2 regions of the Methylomonas sp. MgM2 genome follow, and region 2 is predicted to be linked to the other one. Evidence: riboswitches for the same ligand, from Rfam matches in the RefSeq annotation. Region 2 holds a riboswitch; the other holds the start of a gene.

Region 1 (3,425 bases), on a different contig from region 2:
GGGTATAATCGCCTGCTAAAACTCGATTGGTCGGAGGATCTACATCGATACGAAAGCGAATGACGCCGGCTAAGCCCACACGGCCAGCTACCGAACCGGTCAAATCAGAAGGGTCGAATGTGAGGGTGGTGCTACGGTTTTGGCGACCTATCGGATTAGGCGCTATTGTTGCACCGTTGACCGCAAATTGCAGATTGGTTGCCGGTATTTCATCGGGAATATTGTCATATAAATCGGGCGTGTTCTCATCCCGCAATTCAGCAAAGTTTTTCGATAACGCGCTCGCATCCCAAAATTCTTCGACATACAGAGAAGGTCTGCAGCATATAGAAAAATCCGGGGTCGGCTCATCCGGATAATTGTCTACATGAATATTGGCAATCAAAGCATCGCGATCGATATTCATGACGAAATCACCGCCAGCGACGGTTGCCGCTTTGATTTCTGATGCACTAAGAATAAGTAAAATAACACCGAATAGCCTAAAAAAAATGAACGTGCCGTGGCGCGCTTGGCCGAAATAATAGAAACAGTTTTTCATAAGTATTAACCGGAAGACGTTTAATAATTCGATCGATGTAAAGTTTCGGAGGAGTTTGTAAAACCCCTCCGAAATCATCAAACAAAAATCCAATTACAGATTTAGACATTAAACCGCCAGCGCGGATTTACGGCGCATACGCATCAGCAAACTAGCTAGCCCGCCGCCAAACAACCATCCCGCCGCAGGAATTGGAACCGCAGCCGGGGTTAAAGGAGCGGTACATCCGGAATACGACCCAACGCCTAAACAAAAATTGCCCATGTCAGCCAAAGCTGGACCTAACAGAAAACCGGCGTTTTCCGGGCTCATTAACAAGTCACCGGTCAGTTGCCAATTGTTTGCGTCTAGCACTAGCATGTTCAAGTTGCCTAAGTCATAACCGACAGCCGAAAAACTGATGTTGTTTTGTAAATACCACCCAGTCGGCGTGCCGGCTACTTCGTAGTTTTCCCACGCAAACTGCCGACCCGCAACGCTGTAGCGTAGGGACCAATCGCCCGTTAGCAAATAACCGGCGAAATTACCTAGAAACGATTCAACCCCGGTCATCCCCATGGTACCCGTGCCGACTAAGGTATCAGACTCAATAGAGAAATCAGGAGTAGTGGATTTTACGAAACGGCCATTGGCCTGACCGGTCGGATTCGTCGCGCTCACCGGCGTTATATCGTGAACCAAATTCACTGAAGATACTTCCGGAGAACCGGCTGGCAACTGGAAGTCGGCAGCTGCTAGGGTCGTATAATCGGATTCCGCGGCGTCGAAATACTGCGCCAAATAATAGCCCGGATCTTGAACCGTTCCGCCTGCGAGAATCGCATTGGCATCCCGATCCATACTAAAAGTAAACGTACCTCCGGTACTGGCGCTGACAGGAATCGCGTTTGCTGCCGATGAAGCGAACACCATAGTAATAGCTGCGGCTATGACGGATGAGTTCAGCGCGAAATTATTCGTTTTCTTCGTTGTTTTCATACTTTTCCTTTTATTGTTGCTACGTTAGACATAAGTTGACAATTAGCTTCAAAGACAAGGGGCAAAATCATTTAAGCTTGCAAACAGCCATTAAACGACTTTTTGAACTAACCAAACTGTGCTTGTCCCAGTTATCCGCACTTTGAAGGTAACCCGGCTGTCTCGTCATCCAAGACCCGTGGCTTTCCGGCTCCGCCTCTCGACGAATGTGGCATGGTTGCCATGTTTCTACGACTTCGCTCTAATCCGTGAGAAACGTGCATTGAATATCCTTTTCGTTAACCGACTACCAGAGATATTAGTTATCGGCGGCACTATGCGAAGAGAATTCCGGTTATCTCTGATGTTTAGTTATTTACCGAAACGATCGCTCTTCTACTACTAAGCCGTACGAACGAAAAAAATGACTACCGCCGTCGGAAAAAAAATCTGAAAAACATGGCGTTTGCTTTGCAAAAAAGGATATGTCATTGAATTTTAATGACATAAAAATTTGTGATTTTTAATTTAGTTTTGTACTTCTCAGCAGGAAGCCATGACGGCGCATTGTTGCTTAGAGAATGAATGCGCTATCGGCAAAAAAAGTACGTACTCGGTTTCCAGATTAGGAAACCAGTCAACAGGATAAATCGAGGTAAACACGACGAATAAATGATATTGACCGTTTAACCTAAATTCGGCAGTTGAAGCTATTTGAATGATGTAAATCGCTGTATTCATTGAGAACAACGGTTTTTTTACACTCATCAAAATGGTGACGCTTTCAACCGCTCCGCAGTTGAATTCAGTACTTTAAAATCATATGGTTAGCAGATTTCAACCTAATTAAACTGCTCTTTTTAGGTTTAACCAAGTCAAGGGAACCGGATTATTGCACCCGCTTTTGAAAAACTAACCCGCATTTCGGCTTTGACTACGCTGGCATGAAGCCCAAAGTTTCCTTTCCTAAAATTTCACTACAGCAGAAAAATAAACTGATATGCCATCGGCGGGCGCTACTCGACCAGCAAAATAATTGAAAGGCTGAAAGTAGTCTTGATTGGTAAGATTTTTAACCGAAGTCGCCAACTTGAATCGTGTGGTTTCATAGGCAATCGCGGCATCGAAGCGGTGATAACCGCTGGTTTTAAACTGATTGTTGTTCGACAAGTAGGCACCGGCGCTCAAGTAAACCCCCAAGCCAATGCTCAGACCTTTTATACCGTCTTGCCGGAAACGATAGTTTGCCCAAAATCGGCCCGTATATTCCGGCACTAAGGGTAACCGGTTACCAGATGGAACTCCGGCCAACGCGTCGGAAAATTCGGCCTGGGTGTACGCATAGTTAGCCAACACACCGACCGAATCGTTGGGTTGCCATACCAGGTCGGTTTCAATGCCTTGGGAACGCTGACGGCCTGCAGCGATCGAGCGAAACGGATTGGTAGGGTCGCTAACCGCAACGTGATCGCGCTCTATTTGATATACAGCCATCTGACCGCTAAACCGGCCGGAAAAGTCGAATTTGATGCCTGCCTCGATCTGCTTGGACAATTCCGGATACGGTGCGCCGGAAAAATTCACATAGGGTTGACCACGCATGCCTTCTCCGTATCCGGCAAATAAAGATATATCATCCGTAAGGTCAACGACGCCGCCTATTCGCGGTAAGGGCTTTAATATTTGAGTGTTGACCTCCGCCATGCTGACCTTGTCTTGAAAATCGATTTCCACACCCCCTAGTCTAAGGCTCAACAATGAATGGAAACGTCTGAACAGTGTACTTTGCAGTTGTAAATACCCACCATAGGTGGTGTTGCTGACAACCGAGTTATTATAGGCTATGGTCGGGTCATTATATGCATATGAAAACTCCGGCCTGGACAAATCAACGCTGCTTGAGTCAATAAAATCGGCATTCAGAAAA
Region 2 (3,425 bases):
CGGCGCACCGTTGGTGTTATAGGTGACATGGGCGCTCACGGTTCCGGATGCCGTCAGCAAGGTGCCGATGACGCCCGCCAACGCCAATTTATTTAGATTAAGATAGGTCATGGATAAGTCCCCCCTTCAAATTTTTACACCAAAACAAATCGATTGCCGGCACCAGGGCCGGCAACCACACGTGGAAATTAAGCTACAACACTAGCTTTACGGCGCCCAAAGCCCATAAATCCAGCCAAAGCGCTTCCAAACAACCAGACGGCGCCAGGTACCGGTACCGGCGAGGTGGTGACTAGCACATCATAAGCAACGGCATCAGCTACATCGCCAGTACCACCATGTGCGCCAATCACCAGCGTATAAAAGCCATTGGTCTCATAACCAGGCGTACCGGTCGCCAGCCACTCGGACTGATTGAATATAAATGAATAAAACAGAGTGTCACCGACATTGCTCATGCTGGCTGTCCAGATGGCGTCGCCCAGGCTGGAACCTTGGAAACCGGAAGCGCCGAAAGTATCTAGTGCGTTGCGGTCAGACGTCAGGCTGGTGTCAACGTTGCGATACAAGGCCACGTCCAGCAAGCCATTATATTGGGCATAATCGCTATCGTTTTGGATAGTGATTGTGGTTAATACGTCACCATCACTCGCACAGTTGGCCTCTGCGGAATTGGCGCCACAGCTGATGTGAATCAAGCCATAATCCAGGCCTAAACTGGTTTCGGTGGAATTGCCGGCCACAGCTAAATAAGGATGATCGCCGTTCGCCGGCAGATCGACCATGGTGGTGCCCCAAGTGGCAGCGTTGGAACCGGTATTTTTGTCGTTATACGTTTTCCATAAACTGGAAGTATTGTTGGTACCCCAGTTTGTGCCGGCAGGGGCATTCAGCACCGTACCATTCGGCAGCGTCAAGCTGGTATTGTTTGCCGCTGTAGAACTCAATCCGCTCAACATATTACCTGTGTTGTCGGTTACACTCGAACCGGTAAAATGTTCACGCTTGGTCACGCCCAACGCTGTGCTGTGTTGGCCGGAATACCACATATAAGGCAGATTACCGGGAATTTCAGTAGCCGTGGTAGCGGCAGTGCCGGTACCGGGTATCAGGTTATTGACGCCAGGATTTAGCGGATCGTAGGTGTTTGTGCCATTTGCGATGCGGTTGGTGCCGTTGGAATTGGCGGATACGCCATCGGTGCCGTTGATGCTGTTGGCTATGCCGAAGCCAATCGCTGAATCGGCGGAACCTACAGCGCCAACACCGGTTAGATTGTAATACTGATGCGCATGGGCCGATGGTGTAATAGCCAGCGCTGCTGCGATGCCTGCTGCAATGCCAAGTAATTTGTTTTTCTTCATTTTCGATCCTCTTCACTGTTTAACGTATGATTAAATAGTGATGTCCCCAACGCAGGTGCTGACCTGGTTGCGGCCCTCTCCATCACAATCGAGAGGCGGCCCGGCTTTCTTGTTCATATTTATTACTGGCAAGAACCGTGGCTTTCCGGCCCCGCCTCGCGACGGGTGTGGCATGGTTTATTCGGTTAACTTCAACCTAGACCGTCCGTTGTCCGCCTCGTCCATTTCTGAGAAAACCGTAAAAAACCAATGAGTTATATCAATTTTCACACCAAAACCCAGTATAACAGTCAGAATCAATGAATTAAAATATCCTCTAATATGCTAAATACCCTATTTTTTTAATTAATCTATGTTATTTAATAAAAAATATTAAGTTATACGCCTTAATTAAGCTCAATAAGACAATTATCAGTCATCTAAACCGCTACCAAACCCTAACGTTATTTTTTTCGAAAATCCAAGCGAAAAGGGCACTACGGTTTAGGCCGTCCGCATACTATTAAGCCGATTTCTTAGGAAATTAATTGCAAAAATGAGAGCCGTTTATAAAATATCCCTGATAAAATGGCACCATATATGCTTTACAGCGAGCTAACTTTGAACTCATTACCAAGGGATGTTACATGCAAAAAGACAACAATATGCCTCTTTGGGTTTTTTTCGCTTTATCTAGCATAGAAACTCGAAAAGGCGCTTTGCTATTGATCTGGAGTAGCTTGCTATTCAGTTTGTATTGCATTCCATGGAGCATGTTCTTTTTAGATACGCCATGGATCGGCAAGCTTTTCTTAATCGATGATTGGGATTGGTTTGCAATGATGCTGCCGATGACGCTATGGTATTGGCTAAGCATGAAATGGGTGGATAGAAATCGAGGATGGAACGGCGAAACAGCGACACAGACGATCAAATAGCCTTTGTCGGAACAGCGAACGTTTTCCGTTTCTATCGATAAATTTACTTCTTCAATTTGCCCAAAGCCGAAAGTTCGCGTTCCAACATAACGCTAGCGCCCAAGTTGAGTTCCACCAACCGGCGCAAGCTGGTCATACTATCAATATCGATGCGGTTGCATTTGAATCCGATTTGCTTTCCTTGTCCGTGGGCAAATTGAAGTTGCATATTGATAAAAACTTTTTCCGATAAGCCAAGTATCAGCGTGTAAAAGTCGCCCGCCGATCCGGACCAAGGCCGTTCGAACTCCAATAGGCAGCCTTTCAGGCACATATCAATAATGCGACAAGGAAAGGTGAATTCATCGCCGACCAGGATCGCTTTTGCATTGTAAACAAACCGTTGGAAATTGCGTTTTTCTTCGAGCGCACATTCCGACACGGCATCACTCTTTGAAGAACTGCATCGGCGTGTTGTCGACCGTGATGACGTCATTATTTTGCAATAATACGGTTCTATCGCCTAAAGGTTGATAATTAAGTTTCAAGCCGTCATGTCCCTGTAGCGCGGATAGGTGATAACCATCCTTACGCCTGGAAATTACGATTACACCGGAGCCTTGATGTCCCAACCGGGTCATTGCTTTCTTAAGCGTCAGAATCCGTCCGATATGGGGGCCGTCCATAATTTGCAACTTCCCTTCTTGCTGTTTCGAAACGCTATCCAACTTTTCGTTCAGAGCTTGTAATTCCGGATCTTCGGCAGACCCCGCTTCAGACGGACCGGTTACTCCGATAAAAAACTCGGTTGCATTGTAAAGAATATAATGCTTACCGACGTTGATAACATCGTTATTTTGCAGACTCCATTGCTTAACCGGCTGATTGTTGACCAACAATGGAAACTTCTCGTTCAATTGCTTAATCATGCAGGCGCCATCCTTAATTACCGCAACAGCATGTACTGGTGCTACCGCCAAGCTATCCACCACTAACTCGTTGGTATCGTCACGCCCGATATGAACTACGCCGGAATCGTAAATACTCGAAAAGATGGGTTTATCTTTGAAATAAACGGTAAATTTTGCCATTGCTGTTTTCTAAAAGGCCCTGCGGCCGGGTTGTAGTATAGACGTAACGACCGGGTTGTAGTATAGACGTAATA

What was found. Region 2 has a riboswitch for cyclic di-GMP ahead of ACW73I_RS16855 (hypothetical protein). Riboswitches for the same ligand answer to the same signal wherever they lie in the genome.
Region 1: another riboswitch for cyclic di-GMP. It lies ahead of ACW73I_RS12900 (VPLPA-CTERM sorting domain-containing protein); the one in region 2 lies ahead of ACW73I_RS16855 (hypothetical protein).

What each region holds. Positions count from the first base shown of each region.
Region 1 is NZ_JBSYXO010000015.1:89,428-92,852, forward strand. Features, by position in the region: gene ACW73I_RS12895 (VPLPA-CTERM sorting domain-containing protein) at 1-541, opposite strand, end outside; gene ACW73I_RS12900 (VPLPA-CTERM sorting domain-containing protein) at 650-1,519, opposite strand; cyclic di-GMP riboswitch class I at 1,664-1,742, opposite strand; gene ACW73I_RS12905 (TonB-dependent siderophore receptor) at 2,465-3,425, opposite strand, start outside.
Region 2 is NZ_JBSYXO010000025.1:43,625-47,049, reverse strand. Features, by position in the region: gene ACW73I_RS16860 (hypothetical protein) at 1-111, opposite strand, end outside; gene ACW73I_RS16855 (hypothetical protein) at 189-1,364, opposite strand; cyclic di-GMP riboswitch class I at 1,456-1,546, opposite strand; gene ACW73I_RS16850 (hypothetical protein) at 1,991-2,281, shown strand; gene ACW73I_RS16845 (PilZ domain-containing protein) at 2,325-2,702, opposite strand; gene ACW73I_RS16840 (FHA domain-containing protein) at 2,707-3,351, opposite strand.